2 regions of the Streptomyces sp. NBC_01006 genome follow, and region 1 is predicted to be linked to the other one. Evidence: predicted binding sites of a transcription regulator. Region 1 holds the regulator's gene; the other holds the start of a gene.
What was found. The regulator HspR, encoded in region 1, represses chaperone genes until heat shock. The targets are predictions, from matches to a motif close to TTGAGNNNNNNNNNCTCAA.

Region 1 (10,606 bases):
GTCGCCCGCGTACCGCTGTGACCGGGGGCGACTAGTTGTCGTCGCCGTCCTTGTCGTCACCGTCGCCGCCGGTGGAGTCGATCTCCTTCTCCAGTCCGAGCTGCTCCACGAGCCACTTGTCGAACTCGATGGAGGCGCGGACCCAGCTGACCGTGGACGAGACGAAGTGCTCCAGGCTGACGCCGGTGCCGATCAGCATCTGCGCCTCGCCGATCAGGCGGACGGAGCCGTCGTCGTGCGTGTGGCTGTAGACCTTCGGCCACAGGGTGCGGCGGTTCCAGTCGTCGATCGACTCGAGGAGCTGGGGCTTGTCCTCGATCGCGTGCGGACGGTCGTAGAAGGTCCGCACCGAGAAGACCTGCTGCTCCTCCTCGCCGCGGAACATGAAGTACGTCCGGAACTCCTCCCACGGCGCCGCGAGGTCACCCTCGTCGTCGACGACGTACTTGAGCTCCATCTGCTCCAGCAGCTGCTTGACCAGATCCTGGTCGGGGACGACGGGGCCCGCCGGTCCTGTGGCCTGCGGATCGGGCTGCTGCCCTCCGAAGTTCGGAATCGAGGCCGGGTCGATGCTCACCGTGTTTTCCCTTCGTGCGGATGATGTCATCCTCCCCCATGGCTCCCACCCCCTGTCCACCCCCGCACGTACGATCCGCGCAGGGCGGACAGGAGTAAGCCGCCGATAAGAGGTACCTGTGCCCGCTGCCCCGCGGCCGGCTACATCGCCTTGCCGACGATCAGGTCCTCGCCCGCCACGTCGACGCGGACGGTGTCCCCGTCGCGGACCTCGCCCGCCAGGATCTCCTTGGCCAGGCGGTCGCCGATGGCGGTCTGGATCAGGCGGCGCAGGGGGCGGGCGCCGTAGGCGGGGTCGTTGCCCTTGTCGGCGAGCCAGGCCAGGGCCTCCGGGGTGACGTCCAAGGTCAGGCGGCGCTGCGCCAGGCGCTTGGCCAGGCCCGCGATCTGGAGCTCGGCGATCCGCGCCAGCTCCTGTTCGTTCAGCGCGGAGAAGACCACCAGGTCGTCCAGACGGTTCAGGAACTCCGGCTTGAACGAGGCACGGACCACGTCCAGGACCCGGTCGCGCTTCTCCTCCGGGGAGGTCGCCGGGTCCATGAGGAACTGGCTGCCGAGGTTGGAGGTCAGGATCAGGATGGTGTTGCGGAAGTCCACGGTGCGGCCCTGGCCGTCCGTGAGGCGGCCGTCGTCCAGGACCTGGAGCAGGATGTCGAAGACCTCCGGATGCGCCTTCTCGACCTCGTCCAGGAGCACCACAGAGTACGGACGGCGCCGGACGGCCTCGGTCAGCTGGCCGCCCTCCTCGTAGCCGACGTACCCGGGCGGGGCGCCGACCAGGCGGGCCACGGAGTGCTTCTCGCCGTACTCCGACATGTCGATGCGGACCATGGCCCGCTCGTCGTCGAACAGGAAGTCCGCCAGCGCCTTGGCCAGCTCCGTCTTGCCCACGCCCGTCGGGCCCAGGAAGAGGAACGAGCCGGTCGGCCGGTCCGGGTCGGCGATACCGGCCCGGGTGCGGCGTACGGCGTCCGAGACGGCCCGTACGGCCTCGCCCTGGCCGATCAGACGCCGGCCCAGCTCGTCCTCCATGCGCAGCAGCTTCTGCGTCTCCCCTTCGAGGAGGCGGCCCGCCGGGATGCCGGTCCAGGCACCCACCACGTCCGCGATGTCGTCGGGGCCGACCTCGTCCTTGACCATCGCGGACTTGGAGGTTCCGGTCTTGGAGGCCTCTTCCTCCTCCTCGGTGGCCTCCGCCAGCTCGCGCTCCAGCGTCGGGATCTCCCCGTAGAGCACCTTGGAGGCGGTGTCGAAGTCTCCGTCGCGCTGCGCGCGCTCGGCCTGGCCGCGCAGGTCGTCCAGACGCTCCTTGAGCTCACCGACGCGGTTGAGGGACTGCTTCTCCTTCTCCCAGCGGGCGGTCAGCCCCCGCAGGTCCTCCTCCTTGTCGGCGAGGTCCTTGCGGATCTTCTCCAGACGCTCGATCGAGGCCGGGTCGGACTCGTTCTTCAGCGCCAGCTCCTCCATCCGCAGGCGGTCGACCGAGCGCTGGAGCTCGTCGATCTCCAGCGGAGAGGAGTCGATCTCCATGCGCAGCCGGGACGCGGCCTCGTCGACCAGGTCGATGGCCTTGTCGGGCAGGAAGCGGGAGGTGATGTAGCGGTCGGAGAGGGTCGCCGCGGCCACCAGCGCGCTGTCGTTGATGACCACCTTGTGGTGGGCCTCGTAGCGGCCCTTGAGCCCGCGCAGGATCGCGATCGTGTCCTCTACGGACGGCTCCGCCACCAGCACCTGCTGGAAGCGCCGCTCCAGCGCCGGGTCCTTCTCGATGCGCTCGCGGTACTCGTCCAGCGTGGTCGCGCCGACCATGCGCAGCTCGCCGCGGGCCAGCATCGGCTTGAGCATGTTGCCCGCGTCCATCGCCGAATCCCCGCCGGCGCCCGCGCCGACGACGGTGTGCAGCTCGTCGATGAAGGTGATGATCTGGCCGTCGCTGGACTTGATCTCCGCGAGGACCGTCTTCAGCCGCTCCTCGAACTCGCCGCGGTACTTCGCCCCCGCGACCATCGCACCGAGGTCGAGGGAGACCAGCCGCTTGTTCTTCAGGGACTCGGGGACGTCGCCCTTGACGATGCGCTGCGCGAGGCCCTCGACCACGGCCGTCTTGCCGACGCCCGGCTCGCCGATCAGCACCGGGTTGTTCTTCGTACGCCGCGACAGGACCTGGACGACGCGCCGGATCTCCTGGTCGCGGCCGATGACCGGGTCGAGCTTGCCCTCGCGGGCGGCCGCCGTGAAGTCCGTGCCGAACTTTTCGAGGGCCTTGTACTGACCCTCGGGGTCGGGGGTGGTCACCCGCCGTCCTCCTCGTGCGTTCTCGAAGGCGTCCAGCAGCTTCTTCGCCGTCGCGCCCTGCGTGGAAAGGACCTCACCGGCCGCGCCGCCCTTGGCGGCGATCGCGATGAGGAGGTGTTCGGTGGAGAGGTACTCGTCGCCGAGCTTCCCGGCCCGCTGGTCGGCCTCGGCGAGTACGGCGAGCAGCTCGCGGGTGGGCTGCGGGGGCGCGACCGTGGAGCCCGTGACGCTGGGCAGGGCGGCCAGCAGCCGCTCGGCGCCGTTCCTGACCGCCGCCTGGTCGGCCTCGGTGGCCGCGAGGAGGTCGGTGATGTTCTCGTTCTCCTCGCCGGCCAGCAGGGCCAGCAGCAGGTGCGCCGGGGTCAGGTCCGCGTGGCCGTCCTTCACGGCGCGGCTGGTGGCGGCGTTCAGGGCGTCCCGGCTCTTGTTGGTCAGCTCGGCATCCACGTGCGACTTCTCCTCTCAGACAGGTCGGACACGGGGTTTGAGTCCCGCTCTTTGAGTATGGCAGCGTCCGCAAAGTTGAGTCTATTCCACTCAAGGGCAGAATCGGCGCCCTCCCGTACCCTCGGGCCATGGCTCTTGACGTACTCAACCCGACGCCCGAGTACCTCGCCTTCTGGCGGGAGCGGCACGTCTGCACGCTGACCACCCCGCGCCCCGACGGGACCCCGCACGTGGTGCCGGTGGGCGTCACGTACGACCCGGAGGCCGGCCTGGCCCGGGTGATCAGCAACAAGAACAGCAAGAAGATCCGCAACGTGCTGGCGGCGCAGGGGACGCAGGCGGGCCCGGCGCGGGTCGCGGTGTGCCAGATGGCGGGGCGGCGCTGGGCGACCCTGGAGGGGCACGCGGTGGTCCGTACGGACGAGGCCTCGGTCGCCGAGGCGGTGGCGCGCTACGCGGAGCGCTACGGGCGGACGCCGTCGCCCAATCCGGACCGGGTCGTCCTGGAGATCACCCTCGACCGGGCGATGGGCCGGGCCTGAACCGACGCCGGCGACCGGACGCGTCGGAACCGGCGGAACAGTTCGGTTTTCACCTTGTCCGGTTCAAGCACTGGACGCGGACATCACAACGGCGCCATCGTGGTCAGGTCCACGATGGCGCCGTTGTGTGGGGGAAGCACCTGGAGCGATCTGCAACGACGGGGGAATCGCTTCAGGCACTGCGGGGGGTGGCGGTGGTGATATCGGGTTCGAAGAGCTGGTGGTCGCGCTGATCAAGGTTGACGAAGACCATTCCGTAGCGCACCTCGCAGCGGACGGGCTGCGGCGCGCCGCGGGGGCGGCGCAGGCAGCGGTACGCCCGGACGTCCTCGTCCTCCTCGCGCGTGATGACGATGGGCTGTCCGAACAGGGTGACCATCAGCGAGTCGCCGGGGTGGGGGATGGCGGTGGCGAGGTCGATGAACTGCCAGCCGGAGCGGTAGGCAGAGGCCATTTCGCGACGGAAACCGCGGTCGTCGGGGGTCATGCCGCGCTCTCCACGCCAGCGGCGCCTGCTTCGGCGTCTGCGGGGTTCGAGCGCCATCCGCTGTCCAACGGTGCCGCGCGCCATCCGCTGTCCTCCAGCGGCGCCGCCTGGAGGTCTGCGGCACCCCCTTCAGTTCCCCCCAGGGTGACCCCGGCAAGTCCCAGACCGGCCACAGCCGAGAAGATGACGGTGGCAAGCGCCGAGCGAAGCATTCTCTTGTTCATGGTCGGCTTCGTCCTCACTTGATGAAATCCTCTCCCCCGCCTGTCAGACGATGGCTCATTCAGGCACGTCGCTGCCACAGGGACGATGCATCATGTTCTTGCATGTTCAGGACCCTGGGGGGTGGAGATTTGACCACAAACAGAATAAAAGCGACACATCCCCACTCGGTCACCGAGCTGTGCAGCGAGGGGGCACGGCTCTACACGAGCGCGCTGCGCACGGGACGTATCGCACGTGGGGATGTCAAAACGGCACCCTGCCTGCTCGATCTGGCGTTGTTGCAGCCAGATCCTGATGACGTTAATTCCCTCCGTCCGGTTCCACCGGCGGTGGCACTCGCACAGCGGCTGCATCCGATCGAACGCGAGATCCGCGACAGACGCCGCGACTCACTCGAACTGTCCGAGGCTTTCGAGCCGTTTCTCGCCATCAGTGCGCAGAATCCGGCGAGCACCCACGCCATCACCGTCCTTGAGGGCTTCGACCCCATCAACGCGGCCCTCAACCTCGCCACGGCCGAGTGCCACACCGAGATGCTGACCATCCAGCCCGGCGGCGCCCGCCCCAGCCTGGAGCTCACCGAGGCCCTGGAGCGCGACCAGCCGCTGACCGACCGCGGTGTCCGGATCCGGACCCTCTACCAGCACACCGTCCGGCACAGCCGCGGCACGCTCGCGTACGTCGACCTCCTCAAGGCCGGCAAGGTCGAGGTGCGCACGCTGGAGGAGCTCTTCGAGCGCCTCATCATCTTCGACCGGACCGTCGCCTTCATCCCGGCCAGCGACGACCGCCAGGTCGCCCTGGAGCTGCGCCACCCGGGGCTGGTGGACTACCTCATCAAGGTGTTCGAGCAGCTCTGGCACCGCGCCGTGCCGCTCCAGGAGGAAGTCACGTACCAGCACACCCGCGGGGGCATCTCGGGCGTCCAGCGCACCATCGCGCAGCTCCTCATCGAGGGGCACGTGGACGAGGCCATCGCCCGCCGGCTGGGCATGAACGTACGGACCTGCCGCGCGCACATCGCGAAGCTCGCCAGCACCCTCGGCAGCGGCAGCCGGGCCCAGCTCGGCTTCCTCATCGCCCGCTCCGGGATCCTGGAGGACGAGGGCGACTGAAACGGGCCGGGCCCCGCCCGGAATCCCGGACGGGGCCTGTGCGCACGAGAGTCGCTCTTCGGTACCCGCGGTCAGCCGGTGGTACCTGCGGTCAGTCGCTCTGGCGCTTCGGCGCGGGGCGCCAGACGACCAGGGCGTTGCCCGGCACCGGTGGCTGGTACTTGACCAGATCCCGCCGGTACGAAGCGTGCACCTGGGCCTCGCGCTGCTGGAGCACGGCCGCCGCGCCGTCCACCGCCGCCGAGAGCTCGGCCACCCGCTGCTGGAGCGCCGTGACCTGGTTCTCCAGCTCGATGATCCGCTTGATCCCGGCCAGATTGATGCCCTCGTCCTGGGACAGCGCCTGCACCGTGCGGAGCAGTTCGATGTCGCGGGCCGAGTAGCGCCGGCCGCGGCCGGCCGTCCGGTCCGGGGAGACCAGGCCGAGCCGGTCGTACTGGCGCAGGGTCTGCGGATGCAGGCCCGAGAGCTGGGCGGCCACCGAGATGACGTAGACAGGAGTGTCGTCGTTGAGCTGGTAGTGGCTCCTGCGGCGGCCGTCCATGATCATGCTCCCTTCGCGGACTCGAACAGCACGGCGCGCGGGTCCTCCGACTCCGTCGCGTCGCGGTACATCTCCAGCGCCTCGCGGGCCTTGTCCGACAGCGAGGCCGGAACGGCGACCTCCACCGTCACCAGCAGGTCTCCGCGGGTGCCGTCCTTGCGGACCGCTCCCTTGCCGCGGGCCCGCATCGTACGGCCGCTGGGGGTGCCCGGCGGCAGCTTCAGCGTCACCGAGGGGCCGTTCAGGGTCGGGACCTTGATGTCGGCGCCCAGGGCGGCCTCGGCGATCGTCACCGGGACGGTGACCGTCAGGTTGTCGTCCTTGCGGCCGAACACCGGGTGGCCGTCGACGTGGACGACCACGTACAGGTCACCGGCGGGGCCGCCGCGCTCGCCCGGGGCGCCCTTGCCGCGCAGCCGGATCCGCTGCCCGTCGGAGACGCCCGCCGGGATGCGGACCTGCATGGTGCGGGAGGACTTGGCCCGCCCGCTGCCCTTGCAGACGTCACAGGGGGTCTCGGCGATCAGGCCGCGGCCCTTGCAGTCCGCGCAGGGATCGGTCAGCGAGAAACCGCCGCCGCTGCCCCGCGAGACCTGGCCGGTGCCGACGCAGGTCGGGCACACGCGCGGCGTGCCGTTCTTGTCGCCGGTGCCCGAACAGGCCTTGCAGGGCGCCTGGGAGGACATCCGGAGCGGGACCGTGGCCCCGTCCACCGCCTCCGTGAAGGAGAGGGTGACCTCCGACTCGATGTCCTGGCCGCGGCGCGGCTGGACACGGGTCCCGGGGCCGGCGCCGCCGCGGTTGAACAGTCCGCCGAAGACGTCGCCCAGACCGCCGCCGCCACCACCGAAGCCGCCGGCCGCGCCGCCACCCGGCTGGGTGCCGCCGAAGAGGTCGCCCAGGTCGAAGTTGAACGAGCCGCCGCCCCCGCCGGGACCGGGGCGGAAGCCGCCGTTCCCGAACAGGGCGCGGGCCTCGTCGTACTCCTTGCGCTTCTTGGCGTCACCGAGGATGTCGTTGGCCTCGGAGATCTCCTTGAAGCGCTCCTCGGCCGCGGCGTCGCCCTTGTTGGCGTCCGGGTGGAACTCGCGAGCGAGCTTCCGGTACGCCTTCTTGATCTCGGCCTCGGTGGCGTCCTTCGGGACACCGAGGACCTTGTAGTAGTCCTTCTCGACGAAGTCCTTCGTGCTCATCCCCGGTGTCCCTCCTCTCGTACCGCTACTGGTTCAACATCAGCCCTTGTCGGGGGCATCCGTGTCCTTGTCCGACGGCGCGTCGGCCTCGGCCGACTCGGACTTGGGGGCCGCGCCCGGCTGGGGCTCGGCCACCGCGACCCGCGCGGGGCGGATCGTACGCTCGCCGATCCGGTACCCCGGCTGCAGGATCGCGACGCAGGTCGTCTCGGTGACGTCCGGCGCGTACGAGTGCATCAGGGCCTCGTGGATCGTCGGGTCGAAGGGCTCGCCCTCCTTGCCGAACTGCTGCAGCCCCATCTTGGCCGCGGCGGTCTCCAGCGATTCGGCCACCGACTTGAAGCCGCCGACCAGCTCGCCATGGTCCCGCGCCCGGCCGATGTCGTCCAGGGTCGGGAGCAGCTCCGTCAGGAGGGACGCGACCGCGATCTCCTTGACGGCGATCCGGTCCCGCTCGACCCGGCGGCGGTAGTTCTGGTACTCCGCCTGGAGCCGCTGGAGGTCCGCGGTGCGCTCGCCGAGCGCGGTGCGGGCCTGGTCCAGCTGCGCAAGCAGAGCGACATCCTGTGCTGCTGCGGAGTCCCCGGCCGGGGCCGCGGCCTCCTCCTTGGAGGAAGCTGCGGCATTCGGCTCGGCGGCGTCGTCAGGCGTGCCGTCGGCGGGGACTTCGGGCTTCTCCTCGAAGCCCGGGGTCTCCTCCGACATCAGGCAGCGCCGCCCTTCGGCTTGTCCTCGTCCACGATCTCGGCGTCGACGACGTCGTCTTCCGGCTTGGCCTGACCCGCGTCACCCGCGGCACCGGCTGCGCCCTGGGCGGCCTGCGCGTCGGCGTAGATGGCCTGGCCGAGCTTCTGGCTGACCGCGGCGAGCTTCTCGGTCGCGGTGCGGATCTCGGCGGTGTCCTCGCCCTTGAGCTTTTCCTTCAGCTCGGCGACGGCCGCCTCGACCTCGGTCCTGACCTCGGCCGGGACCTTGTCCTCGTTGTCCTTGACGAACTTCTCCGTCTGGTAGACGAGCTGCTCGCCCTGGTTGCGGGACTCGGCCGCCTCCTTGCGGCGCAGGTCCTCGTCCGCGTACTGCTCCGCCTCCTGGCGCATGCGGTCGACCTCGTCCTTGCCGAGCGAGGAGCCGCCGGTGACGGTCATCTTCTGCTCCTTGCCCGTGCCAAGGTCCTTGGCCGTGACGTGCATGATGCCGTTCGCGTCGATGTCGAAGGAGACCTCGATCTGCGGGACGCCACGCGGGGCCGGCGGCAGGCCGGTCAGCTCGAACATGCCGAGCTTCTTGTTGTACGCCGCGATCTCGCGCTCACCCTGGTAGACCTGGATCTGCACGGACGGCTGGTTGTCCTCGGCCGTCGTGAAGATCTCGGACCGCTTGGTCGGGATCGTGGTGTTGCGCTCGATGAGCTTGGTCATGATGCCGCCCTTGGTCTCGATGCCGAGGGACAGCGGGGTCACGTCGAGGAGCAGGACGTCCTTGACCTCACCCTTGAGGACACCGGCCTGGAGGGTGGCGCCGATGGCGACGACCTCGTCCGGGTTGACGCCCTTGTTGGCGTCCTGACCGCCGGTCAGCTCCTTGACGAGCTCGGCGACGGCCGGCATGCGGGTGGAGCCGCCGACCAGGACCACGTGGTCGATCTCGGACAGCTGGATGCCGGCGTCCTTGATGACGTTGTGGAACGGGGTCTTGCAGCGGTCCAGCAGGTCCGCGGTCAGCTGCTGGAACTGGGCGCGCGTGAGCTTCTCGTCCAGGTGCAGCGGGCCCTCGGCGGAAGCCGTGATGTAGGGCAGGTTGATCGTGGTCTCCGTGGAGGAGGACAGCTCGATCTTCGCCTTCTCGGCGGCCTCGCGCAGACGCTGGAGCGCCATCTTGTCCTTGGAGAGGTCCACGCCGTGACCGTTGGCGAACTGCTTCACCAGGTAGTCGACGACGCGCTGGTCCCAGTCGTCACCACCGAGGTGGTTGTCACCGTTGGTGGCCTTGACCTCGACGACGCCGTCGCCGATCTCCAGGAGCGACACGTCGAAGGTGCCGCCACCGAGGTCGAAGACGAGGATGGTCTGGTCGTCCTTGTCCAGGCCGTAGGCCAGGGCGGCGGCGGTCGGCTCGTTGACGATGCGCAGGACGTTCAGGCCCGCGATCTCACCGGCCTCCTTCGTCGCCTGGCGCTCGGAGTCGTTGAAGTAGGCCGGGACGGTGATGACCGCGTCCGTGACCTTCTCGCCCAGGTAGGCCTCGGCGTCACGCTTCAGCTTCTGCAGGATGAAGGCGCTCATCTGCTGCGGGTTGAAGTCCTTGCCATCCAGGTTGATCTTCCAGTCAGTGCCCATGTGGCGCTTGACGGAGCGGATGGTGCGGTCCACGTTCGTGACCGCCTGGCGCTTGGCGACCTCGCCGACGAGGACCTCGCCGTTCTTGGCGAAGGCGACGACGGACGGCGTGGTCCTGGCGCCCTCGGCGTTGGTGATGACGGTGGGCTCGCCGCCTTCGAGAACGCTGACGACGGAGTTAGTGGTGCCCAGGTCGATGCCGACCGCACGTGCCATTTTGATTTCCTCCAGCTGACTTGAGTGGAACAGACTCAACCATGCCGCATCTCCGAGCTGTCGTCAACAGAGGTGAGCGGAGGGGGCTCAACTTTTATCCGGGTCTTACGCTCACGGCGGCGCCGGGAGGCCTCGCCGTGGCCTCCTGAGGCCTCCCAGGGCCGCCCACGGCCTCCCGGGGGCCGAGCGGGCGATGCTGGGGCGGGCCCACTGCGCGGCACCGCCGAAACCGCCGGAGGCACATGCAGGGTGCCCCCATGCCGCTGCCGCCGCTCACCCTCCCCCCGATCCGGCACCTCGTACGACGGCGCCCCGCGAGCCCGGACCCCATCGTGCGCCCGGACCCCCTCGTGCGCCTGCCGACCCCACCGCGCATGCCGGACCTGTCGGCGAAGCGGGTGGTCGACCTCCTCGGGGCCGCCGCGCTGGCCGGGCTGTTCGCACTGCCGCTGCTGGTCACCGCCGCCCTGCTGTACGCGACCCAGGGCGGGCGGGTCTTCGTACGGGAGCCGGCGGCCGGGCTGGCCGGGCGGCCGTTCCTGACCTGGCGGCTGCGCACGGACGCGGCGGGCCGGCTGGGGGCGACCCTGAAGCGGTGCGCCCTGGACGGGGTGCCGCAGCTGCTGAACG
Region 2 (10,606 bases), 1.1 Mb from region 1:
CGCGGCCGCTCCCCCGGGGTCGGAGGACAGCAGCAGGAGCCCGTCCGAGGACACGACGGCGACGGAGTTGACGCCGGGCACCTCCTCGACCAGGTCGGTCAGCAGCCACTGCAGGTTGCGGGCCTGGGTGCTCAGTCCGTACGTACTGGGCGCGGTCATGTGCGTGCCTCCTGTGCGGTGTCCCCCTGGTCGGTGTCCTGTGCGAGCTCGGCGGCCACGACGCGCCGTCCGTCCCGCGTCCCCTGGTAGAAGCCGCCGAGCCGGCGGCGCAGCTCGTCGGCGTCGACGCGGCGCGGCGGCGCGGGCGGCCGTACGGCCTCGGGGCGGCTCGCGGCCACCGTGCGCGGGGTCCGCCTGGGCAGCCCCTTGCCGGTGACGGCCGTCTCAGGCCCGGAGTCGGGGTGGCTCCCCTGGCGGGGGACCCAGTCGGCCTCGTCGGGCGCGTGCCGGTGGGGCTCCGCCGGGCCGTCGGGGGCGACGGCGGTGGCGGACTCCCCGGGCAGCGGCAGTCCTGCTTCCGGTACGTCGGCCCGCGGGCCGGCATCGGGCAGCCGGTCGGGGGACGCCGGGTCGGGGTCGGGCCCGGCGAAGGCGTCCGGTCCCGCGTCGGGGACGACCCGGGCGAGGAGTTCTTCGCCGGGATCGGGCTCGCCCGGGACCTCTTCGGTGCCGGCGGCCGCGGTGAACACCTGGTCGGCGCCCGGCAGCCCGGGCTCCGCCGCCGGGGCGGCGTCCGGAACGACCCGGGCCAGCAGCTCCTCGGCCGGGGCCGGTCCGCCGGCCGCGGTGAACACCTGGTCGGCGGGCGGCAGCCCACCGTCCGGGCCCGGCGCCTGCGCAGCCCTGTCGGGCTCCAGCCCCCCGGCCAGATCCGGCCCGAAGTCCGGAGCCAGGCCCGCGCCCGACGCGAAGTCCGAGACCGAGTCCGGGTCCACGGCCGAAGCGAAGCCCGAGGCCGGATCCACGTCCGGGCCCTGGTCGGTGGCCACGTCCGCGGGCCGGGCTGCGTCCGGCGCCGGGTCCGTACCCGGCTCGGCGCCGAGGCCGAGGCCGACAGCCGCGTCCGAATCGAAGCCCGAGTCCGGATCCGCGTCCGAGCCCGTGCCCGAGCCCGTACCCGTACCCGTACCTGCGGTCAACGCCTCGTCCGCGGCGTCCGGTTCGGCCGGGTCCCACTCCATGCCCCGCAGCAGCTCGGCGTCCGCCTCCGGGCCCAGGTCCTGGAAGGGCTCGGCAGCCGGGGCAGGGGCCGGGGCAGACGCAGTCGCGGAGTCGGCCTGCGCCGACGCCTCCGCGTCCCGCTCAACCGCCGGCGGCTCCGGCATCCGGCGCCCCGGGATCGTGTTCTCGTTCGCCTCCGCGATCACACCCGGCAGCCGCAGCTGCGGCAGGCCCGGCGACGGCGTGGCGAACGTGTGCACCGGCGAGCTCGGCGGCGTGGCGGGAAGCAGCGAGGCCGGGACGACCACCAGGGCCTCCGTGCCCGCGTGCCGACCGGCGCGCAGCTCGGCCGTGACCCCGTGCCGGGCCGCGAGGCGGCCCGCCACGTACAGGCCGAGGCCCAGGCCGTGTTCGGCCTCCGGCTCCTCGTCGTACGCCTCCGGCGTGGCCAGGCGGGCGTTCAGCGCCTCCAGCCGGTCGCCGGTGACCCCGATGCCCTCGTCCACGACGGACAGCACCACGTCACCCGAGTCGAGCAGCCACCCGGAGACCCGTACCTTCGCCTCGGGCGGCGAGAACGTCGTCGCGTTCTCCAGCAGTTCGGCGAGCACGTGCGAGATGTCGTCGGCCGCGTGCCCGGCGACCTGTGTGAACGGCGGCAGCGCCGCCAGGTCCACGCGCTCGTAGCGCTCGATCTCACTGACGGCGGCCCGCATCACATCGATCAGCGGGACCGGCGCGGCCCCGGCGCCGTGGTTGTGCTCCTGGCCGGCCAGGACCAGCAGGTTCTCGTTGTGGCGGCGCATGACCGTCGCCAGGTGGTCCAGCTTGAACAGGGTCGCCAGCCGGTCCGGGTCCTGCTCCTTGGACTCCAGCTCCTCGATGACCGCGAGCTGGCGCTCCACCAGCCCCAGCGTGCGCAGCGAGAGCGAGACCGACGTCGTCGACATGATGCGGCGGTGCTCTTCGAGGCCGGCCCGCAGCTGCGTCAGCTCCTGCTCCAGCGCCTCCCGGCCCGCGGTCAGTTCCTGCTCCAGCGTCTCGCGGGCCGCGGAAAGCGCCTCGTTGCGGCCGATGAGCCGGCGCCCGTCGGCGTCGAGGCCGGCGATCCGGGTGTGCAGGGAGACGGTCTGGTCGCGGACCGCGTTGAGGTGGCGTACGACCTCGGCGAACTCGTCGTTGCGGCCGGTGAAGCGGACCGGCTCGACCGAGCCCTCCGGGGTGGCCAGCCGGGCCGCGCCGCGGCGCAGTACGGACAGCGGCCGGGTCAGCGAGCGCGCGACGGCCGTCGAGAAGCCGACGGCGACCAGGAACAGCAGGCCGAGGACCGCGACCAGCATCTCCAGCCGGGTCACGTCGTCGTCGCGCAGGGTGGCGAGCGCGGTGGCCCGCTGCCCGGCGAGGGTGGCCTCGACGGACCGCATCCGGTCGATGCGGGCGGTGAGCGACGGGGCGACGGCGGCGCCGTCGAGCCGGCGGTCGGCCGTGGACAGCGTGGGCCGTTCGGTGAGCCGCTTGAGGTAGTCGTCGGCCGTCTTGACGTCGGGTCCGGTGACGGTGGCGGCGAGGGTCTGGCGTACGTCGGGGCGCGCGACCCGGTTGAAGTCGTCGAGCGCGGCCTGCTCCCGTACGCGGGCCCGCTGGGCGGCGGTGCTGAGTTCGTCCGTGGCGGCCGTGTTGGAGGCCTGCTCGCCGCGGGGGACGGCCAGCGCGGCGAGCAGCAGTCCACGGGTGGCCGAGGCCTGTTCCACGGCCTGGCCGAGGGGGGCCAGCGGACGGGTGGTGGCGAGGGCGGCGACGGCGCGCGGCGGGGTCAGCTCGGCGAGCCGGTCGCCCGGCGCGAGCAGTTCCGCGATGACGCCCGCGTACGCCTGCTGGGCTGCGAGGGCGCTGCCCTTGCCGTCGACGGCCTCGGTGCGGACGGCCTGGACGCGGCCGAGGGCGCGGGCGAGCGTCTCGTCGGCCTCGTTCTGGACCTCGGCGAGCTGGCGGTCGGTGAGCGCGGTGCGCTCCTGGACGGGGCCCTTCGCCTGGGCGCCGGGGCGGCCCTTGGCCACGTACTCGACGACGGCGTCGCGCTCGTCGCCGAGGAGGTGCGCGAGGGTGAGGGTGTGCTGGGTCTGCTCGGCGAGCGTGACCAGCTGCTGGGAGTCGTTCAGCTCCCGTGTCGCGGAGACCACGGCTGGGGCGCCGGCCGCGAGGACGGTGAGGCCGGCGACGGCGACGCCGATGACGAGCCTGCTGCGCACGCGGACGGGACGTCCTGCGGGGGCTGGTCCGTCGGTGGCGGTGCCGTTCTTCCGAGACCGCTTCTTCTGCACCGGTGCTCGCAATCCTGTACGTGTGCTCGTGCTCGTCTACTCGTGTGGCCGAGGTAACGGCCGGTCAACAAGTAAACGCCCCCTGCCCCCTCGTACCGCCTCAGACCTTTGCAGTGTGTTGGGGAGAGAGCCTGACATCGCCCACCCGGCCACTCGAACGAGTGAACATCACGGATGAGTTGGCAACCAACTCGGCGGTGCGCCTACAGGGGGTCGTCGCGGACGGGTGGTTGAAAGATCGGTGAGGGCTTTGGCAATATGCCCGCCCACAGCCGCCGGAGGCCCGCCGAGCACCGCGCCGGCCGCACGGATGCAGTGCGTCGGGCGACCAGCTCATTGGTACGGACTTTTCGCCCCACCCCGGCTGTCCGGCACGTGCGGGGCGGGCAGAATGTCCGTATGCGCATCGACCTCGCCTCGGCCCCCGGCGACCCGGAACGCCCCAACGAGGACTGGCTATCGGCGGCGATACCCGCTGCGGGCGGTGGAGTCCTGGTCGCCCTGGACGGGGTCACCCCGCCGGGCGGCGAGGTGGGGTGTTCGCACGGCGTGCCCTGGTTCGCGGCACGGCTCGGGGGCCGATTGACCGAACTGTCCGGATCGCGGCGGGACATGCCGCTGGAGCGGATCCTGTCGGAGGCCATCCGCGGCACCGCCGACGCGCACCGGGACACCTGTGACCTTTCTCACGTGCGGACCCCGCAGGCGACGGTGGTGATGGCGCGGTGGGACGAGGAGTACGTGGAGCACCTCGTGCTCTCGGATTCCGTACTGCTCCTCGAAGCACCCGGCGGCGAGGTGACGGCGGTGCTCGACGACCGGCTGGACCGGATCCCGCGCGAGCGCTTGCGGACGCAGGCCTCGGCGGACGCGCTGCGCAACGCGGAGGGCGGCTTCTTCACGGCGGCGGCGGACCCGGAGGTCGCCGCCCGGGCGGTGACGGGCCGGACCCCGCGCGAGCGGGTCCGGGCGCTGGCGGCGCTGACCGACGGGGCGAGCCGGTGGACGGACACGTTCGGGGAGGGCGACTGGGCCCAGTGCCTCGCGGTGCTGCGGAAGGAGGGCGCGGAGTCCCTGATCGCCCGGGTCCGCACCCTGGAGTCGGACCCGGCCCGCCCCCGCACGCGCGGCAAGCGCCACGACGACGCCTCGGCGGCGTACGCGGAGCTGTAGTTGCAGCCGCAGCTGTAGCCATGGCCCCGGCCGCGGCCTTGGCTGCTCGGGCGGCTACTCCTCGCCCTGGTTCAACTGATGGAGCAGCCGGGCCAGTTCCGCTACCTCTCCCCGGTCCCAGTCCGCGAGCTTGCGCATGTACTGCTCGCGCCGGGCCCCCCGTACGCGCAGGAACCGCTCCCGGCCCTCGTCCGTGAGGCCGACGAGGAAGGCCCGGCCGTCGGCCGGGTCCGGCTCGCGCGCCACCAGCCCCAGCACCTCCAGCGCGCGCAGCTGCCGGCTCATGGTGGCCTTGCCGACCCCGAAGTAGGCGGCGAGTTCGGTGGCCCTCTGCCGGTCCGCGGCCTCCAGCCGTGTGAGCAGCCCGTACGCGGCCGGCTCCAGCTCGGGATGGAGCGCGCGGGCCATCTCCCCGGACGAGGCCCTGGCACGCCGGAGGAAGACGGACAGCTCCCGCTCCAGGGCAAGGAACTCCTGGTCTTCGCTTCCGTGCACGTCCGCTCCCATCGATGGTGTCCCGAGGCACCAGTATTTCGCAGCGCGCACGCCACCGGCCCGGGACCCCGCCGGAGAGGGGTCCCGGGCCGGTCGGGCGGGCCGGTCAGGCGGCTGCGGTCAGGCGGCTGCGGTCACCCGGACGGCGTCTGCCGCGAGGGCCAGTTCCAGGACCTGCCGTACGTCCGTCACCGGGTGGACCTCCAGGCCCTCCAGCACCTCGGACGGGACGTCGTCCAGGTCGGCCTCGTTCCGCTTCGGGATGATCACGGTGGTCAGGCCGGCCCGGTGTGCGGCCAGCAGCTTCTGCTTGACCCCGCCGATCGGCAGGACGCGCCCGGTCAGCGAGACCTCGCCGGTCATGGCCACGTCGGTCCGCACCTGCCGCCCGGAGAGCAGCGAGGCGAGCGCCGTGGTCATCGTGATGCCCGCGCTCGGGCCGTCCTTCGGCACCGCGCCCGCCGGGAAGTGGATGTGCACGCCCCGGTCCTTCAGGTCGGCGACCGGAAGCTCCAGCTCCGCGCCGTGCGAGCGCAGGAAGCTGAGCGCGATCTGCGCCGACTCCTTCATCACGTCGCCGAGCTGCCCGGTGAGGGTGAGTCCGGCGGCCCCCGTCTCGGGGTCGGCCAGCGAGGCCTCGACGAAGAGGACGTCGCCGCCCGCTCCGGTCACCGCGAGCCCGGTGGCCACGCCGGGGACGGCGGTGCGCCGCTCGGCGGGGTCCTGCGCGGACTCCGGGACGTGGTGCGGGCGCCCGATGAGCCCGCGCAGGTCCTCGGCGCCGAGGCGCAGCGGCAGCTCCCGCTCCCCCAGCTCGTGCTGGGAGGCCACCTTGCGCAGCAGGCGCGCGATGGAGCGCTCCAGGGTGCGCACGCCCGCCTCGCGGGTGTACTCCCCGGCCAGCTTGCGCAGGGCGTCCTCCTCCAGCACGACCTCGTCGGCGCCGAGTCCGGCGCGCTCCAGCTGGCGGGGCAGCAGGTGGTCGCGGGCGATGACGACCTTCTCGTCCTCGGTGTACCCGTCGAGGCGCACGAGCTCCATGCGGTCGGCGAGCGCCTCCGGGATGGCCTCCAGGACGTTGGCGGTGGCCAGGAACACCACGTCGCTCAGGTCCAGCTCCACCTCCAGGTAGTGGTCCCGGAAGGTGTGGTTCTGGGCCGGGTCCAGGACCTCCAGCAGCGCGGCCGCCGGGTCTCCGCGGAAGTCCGACCCGACCTTGTCGATCTCGTCGAGCAGGACGACCGGGTTCATGGACCCGGCTTCCTTGATGGCCCGTACGATCCGGCCGGGCAGGGCGCCGACGTACGTACGCCGGTGGCCGCGGATCTCGGCCTCGTCGCGGACGCCGCCGAGGGCGACGCGGACGAACTTGCGCCCCATGGCGTGGGCGACGGACTCCCCGAGGGAGGTCTTGCCGACGCCGGGAGGCCCGACGAGCGCCAGTACGGCGCCGCCGCGGCGGCCGCCGATGACGCCCATGCCGCGCTCGCTGCGCCGCTTGCGCACGGCGAGGTACTCGGTGATGCGGTCCTTCACGTCGCTCAGCCCGGCGTGCTCGGCGTCCAGGATCGCCCGGGCGCCGCGGATGTCGTACTCGTCCTCGGTCCGCTCGTTCCAGGGCAGTTCCAGGATGGTGTCGAGCCAGGTGCGGATCCAGGAGCCCTCCGGGGACTGGTCGCTGGACCGCTCCAGCTTGTCGACCTCCTTGAGCGCGGCCTCCCGTACCTTCTCGGGCAGGTCGGCGCCCTCGACGCGGGCCCGGTAGTCGTCGGACTCCTCCCCGTCCTTCTCCCCGCCCAGCTCGCGCAGTTCCTTGCGGACGGCCTCCAGCTGGCGGCGGAGCAGGAACTCGCGCTGCTGCTTCTCGACGCCGTCCTGGACGTCCTTGGCGATGGACTCGGCGACGTCCTGCTCGGCGAGGTGGTCGCGGAGCCAGGTGATGGCCAGCTTGAGCCGGGCGACGGGGTCGGCGGTCTCCAGCAGCTCGACCTTCTGCGCGACGGTCAGGAAGGGTGAGTACCCGGAGTTGTCGGCGAGGGCCGAGACGCCCTCGATCTGCTGGACGCGGTCCACGACCTGCCAGGCCCCGCGCTTCTTGAGCCAGCTGGTGGCGAGTGCCTTGTACTCCTTGACGAGCTCGGTGACCGACCCCGGCAGCGGATCGGGCAGCCTCTCGTCGACGCTCTCGCCCTCGACCCAGAGCGCGGCACCGGGCCCGGTGGTCCCGGCCCCGATCCGGACGCGGCCGACGCCGCGGATGAGCGCCCCCGGGTCCCCGTCGGAGAGCCGCCCCACCTGCTCGACGGTCCCGAGCACACCGGTGCCGGCGTACTTCCCGTCGACCCGCGGCACGAGCAGCACCCGGGGCTTCCCGCTCCGGACCGCCGCCTGGGCAGCCTCGACGGCCCCCCGCACCTCGGCGTCGGACAGGTCCAGCGGTACGACCATCCCAGGCAGCACGACCTCGTCGTCGAGCGGCAGCACGGGCAGAGTGAGCGTTACGGACGTCGAAGCCATGATCTTCCCTCCGGCAGTGAAGTTGAGCTATGCCGACTCAATGCATGTGCGCCCCCCAATGTTCCCCACCCCCCGTTCGCCTGCGGCGAACGCCCTCGGCGGCCCGCTGAGGGCGATCCGGGGCCCCGCCCCGGCCCGGGGTGGGGCGGCCCCCCGGATTCAGACGCCGATCGCGCCGTCGATCCGTTCGCGCAGCAGGTCGGCGTGGCCGTTGTGGCGGGCGTACTCCTCGATCATGTGGATGAGCACCCAGCGCAGTGACACCTTCCCCCGCCACCCGTCCTCGGCCTCCACGTCCAGGTCGGGCGCCGCGGCCGTGAACGACTCCGCGAACGCGACCTCGTCCCGCCAGGCCTCCCACGCCGCCGCGACGGCCCCCGGGCCGGGCACCGCCCCGTCGAAATCGCCGTCCGGGTCCGCCTCCGACGAGAACAGGGCCGGCGCCTCCTGCCCGGCCAGGACCTGGCGGAACCAGCGGCGCTCCACCTCCGCGAGGTGGCGGACCAAGCCGAGCAGCGAGAGCGTGGACGGCTCCACCGACCGCAGGAACAACTCCGCGTCCAGCCCGGCACACTTCAGCTCCAGCGTCGCCCGTTGCGCGGCCAGGACATCGGTGAGCAGCGTCCGCTCGTCGCCCGTCGCGGGCGCGGCGAACCGGCTCTCGGTGTCGGCGCCGTCGAAGAACTGCGCCCGCCGGCCCGTCACCGCGGGCAGCTCCGGGCGCATGGCCCAGTCCGTCCAGGAGCCGTCGTAGACCGCCAGGGCGGAGTAGCCGGCGAGGGTGGCGCCCAGGGCCAGGACGCAGGCCGTCACTCCCGAACCGCAGCTGAAGTACAGCCGCTCCCGGTCACCGGCCAACGCCGCGAAGGCCTCGCGGAGTTCCCCGGCGGGCCGCATCAGGCCGCCGTCCCGCTGGAGGTCCCCGAACGGCAGGTTCACCGCGCCCGGCATGTGGCCACCGCGCAGTCCCGGCCGCGGTTCGGGGGCCGCGCCGGTGAAGCGTTCGCGCGTACGGGCGTCCAGTACGAGCGCTCCCGGATCGGCCAGCGCCGCCCCGACTGCGCCGAAGTCCACCAGCAGCCCCGGCCGCGGCCGGGCCGTGAAGGAGCCGCGCGGGCCCTCGTACGCGGGTCCGCACTCCTCGACGGGCAGTCCGGCGGCGGTCCAGGCGGGCAGTCCGCCGTCCAGGACGGCGGCCCGGTCGAAGCCCATGGCGCGCAGCATCCACCAGGCCCTCGCGCTGGAGTAGACGCCGGCGCCGTCGTAGACCACGACGGTACTGGTGTCGTCGACCCCGAGCCCGCGCAGCGCCTCCTCGAAGGCGGCGGCTGCGGGCATGGTGTGCGGGGCGGGGGCGTCGTGATCGGACAGGGCGCCGTCGAGGTCGAAGGGCCGGGCCCCCGGGATCCGCCGGCCGGCGCCGCGGTGGGCGCCGACGGAGGCGTCGAACACGACGAGCCCCGGCTCGCCGAGCCGGCCGGCCAGCCAGTCCGCCCCGACCAGCGGTCCTGGCCGGGCGGGAGCGTCCGCGGCGTGGCGGGACATGGTCATACGGCACCTCCGAGTGGGTCGGCGGGCCGTGCAGCCGCAGGGGCCCGACGCACATCGTCACCACCGACCGGGACCTCGTCCACGATCTCGTTTCGGATCGGCTGTTTTTCGCCTCTGCTCCGCGCCCCGGGTGCCTCACCATGGCGGTTCCCGGGAGACGGGGCCAAGGCTTGGGGGAGCCGTGACGGAGACGACCAGCGAGCAGCAAGAACCGGCGGGGGAGCCCGAGAGCGTCGTCGGGACCGAGTCCGAGTCCGATGTCGGACCGACCGAGCAGGACGAACAGGTCGAACAGGTGGCGGTCGACACCGCCGACGAGCCGGAGACCGAATCCGAGCCCGAAGCGGCCACTCCGCCCGAAGAGCCGGAACCGGAAGCGGAACCGGAAGCGGAAGCGGAACCGGAAGACCAACGGCTCGGAAAGCGGCTGCGGGGGCAGCTGCGGACGCTCGCGCTCGCCGGCGCCGGAGTGGCGCTCAGCGCCGTGGTCGCGGCGGTCGTCTCGGCGTACCTCGACATCTGGTCCGTACGGGAACCACCGCCCGGCGCCCCGCGCATCACGGCCGCCTCCGAGGTCTGGTGGGACCTGTTGAGCGACCACCACCTCGTACGGACCGCGCCCGGATCCACGTACGACAAGGAACCGCTCCTCTTCGGCGACGCCCAGGACACCCTCGCCCACATGGTCACCGAGGGCGGGGCCGACGCGGGCAGGATGCGGATCCGGCTGATCCTCACGAACTTCACCCGGACGCCCGCCACCATCACCTCCGTCCGGGCCCGCATCGAACGCACTCACCCCGCGCCCACCGGCCCGCTCTTCCAATGCGGCGGACCCCAGGGAAGCTCCGAGGTCAGCCGGGTGGTCCTCGATCTGTCCACCCCGCAGCGGCCCGCAATGGAGCAGGACCCCGAGGGGAGGCCGACGGGGCAGTATCCGAGCACCAAGGTCCAGGTGGCCGCCCAAGGGGACCCGGCCTACTTCGATGTCGAGGTCGGAACGGACAACGCGACGGGCCCGAGCGCCGTCGCCTACGAGTTCGTACTCGACGTCGCCTACACACAGGGGGACCGGCAGCAGCACCTGCTCGTGGACAACGCGGGACGTCCGTTCGTCCTGGCCCAGGGGGTCGAAGGCTTGTCCCAGGGATTCCGCTGCAACGCCACCGGGTGGAGCGCATTAGGGCAAGCGTCATGACACCCGACACCACAGCCGACATGACGAGCGGCAAGCCGAGAGGCCGGCGCCGGACCGTCATCACCGCGGCCGTCGCCGTCCTGGTCCTCACCCTGTGCTCCGCCCTCACCGTCGCCCTGCTGCGTGCGTTGTTCCCCGGCCCGGACGGTCCCGGCCGGCACGGCCTGTACGCGACCGGTTCACCGCTCCT

Region 2: a site for HspR is predicted at 7,690-7,708, ahead of lon (endopeptidase La). Genes of this name have one in related genera too.

The regions. Positions count from the first base shown of each region.
Region 1 is NZ_CP108700.1:4,386,968-4,397,573, reverse strand. It holds gene OG509_RS20120 (hypothetical protein) at 1-21, shown strand, start outside; gene OG509_RS20115 (YbjN domain-containing protein) at 32-577, opposite strand; gene clpB (ATP-dependent chaperone ClpB) at 718-3,318, opposite strand; gene OG509_RS20105 (pyridoxamine 5'-phosphate oxidase family protein) at 3,447-3,860, shown strand; gene OG509_RS20100 (hypothetical protein) at 4,033-4,347, opposite strand; gene OG509_RS20095 (helix-turn-helix transcriptional regulator) at 4,674-5,687, shown strand; gene OG509_RS20090 (heat shock protein transcriptional repressor HspR) at 5,779-6,231, opposite strand; gene dnaJ (molecular chaperone DnaJ) at 6,234-7,424, opposite strand; gene grpE (nucleotide exchange factor GrpE) at 7,464-8,129, opposite strand; gene dnaK (molecular chaperone DnaK) at 8,129-9,976, opposite strand; gene OG509_RS20070 (sugar transferase) at 10,234-10,606, shown strand, end outside.
Region 2 is NZ_CP108700.1:5,518,181-5,528,786, reverse strand. It holds gene OG509_RS25450 (roadblock/LC7 domain-containing protein) at 1-159, opposite strand, end outside; gene OG509_RS25445 (nitrate- and nitrite sensing domain-containing protein) at 156-3,410, opposite strand; gene OG509_RS25440 (protein phosphatase 2C domain-containing protein) at 3,882-4,655, shown strand; gene OG509_RS25435 (MarR family winged helix-turn-helix transcriptional regulator) at 4,710-5,162, opposite strand; gene lon (endopeptidase La) at 5,271-7,667, opposite strand; gene OG509_RS25425 (DinB family protein) at 7,827-8,381, opposite strand; partial or broken gene OG509_RS25420 (sulfurtransferase) at 8,364-9,212, opposite strand; gene OG509_RS25415 (hypothetical protein) at 9,400-10,416, shown strand; gene OG509_RS25410 (hypothetical protein) at 10,413-10,606, shown strand, end outside.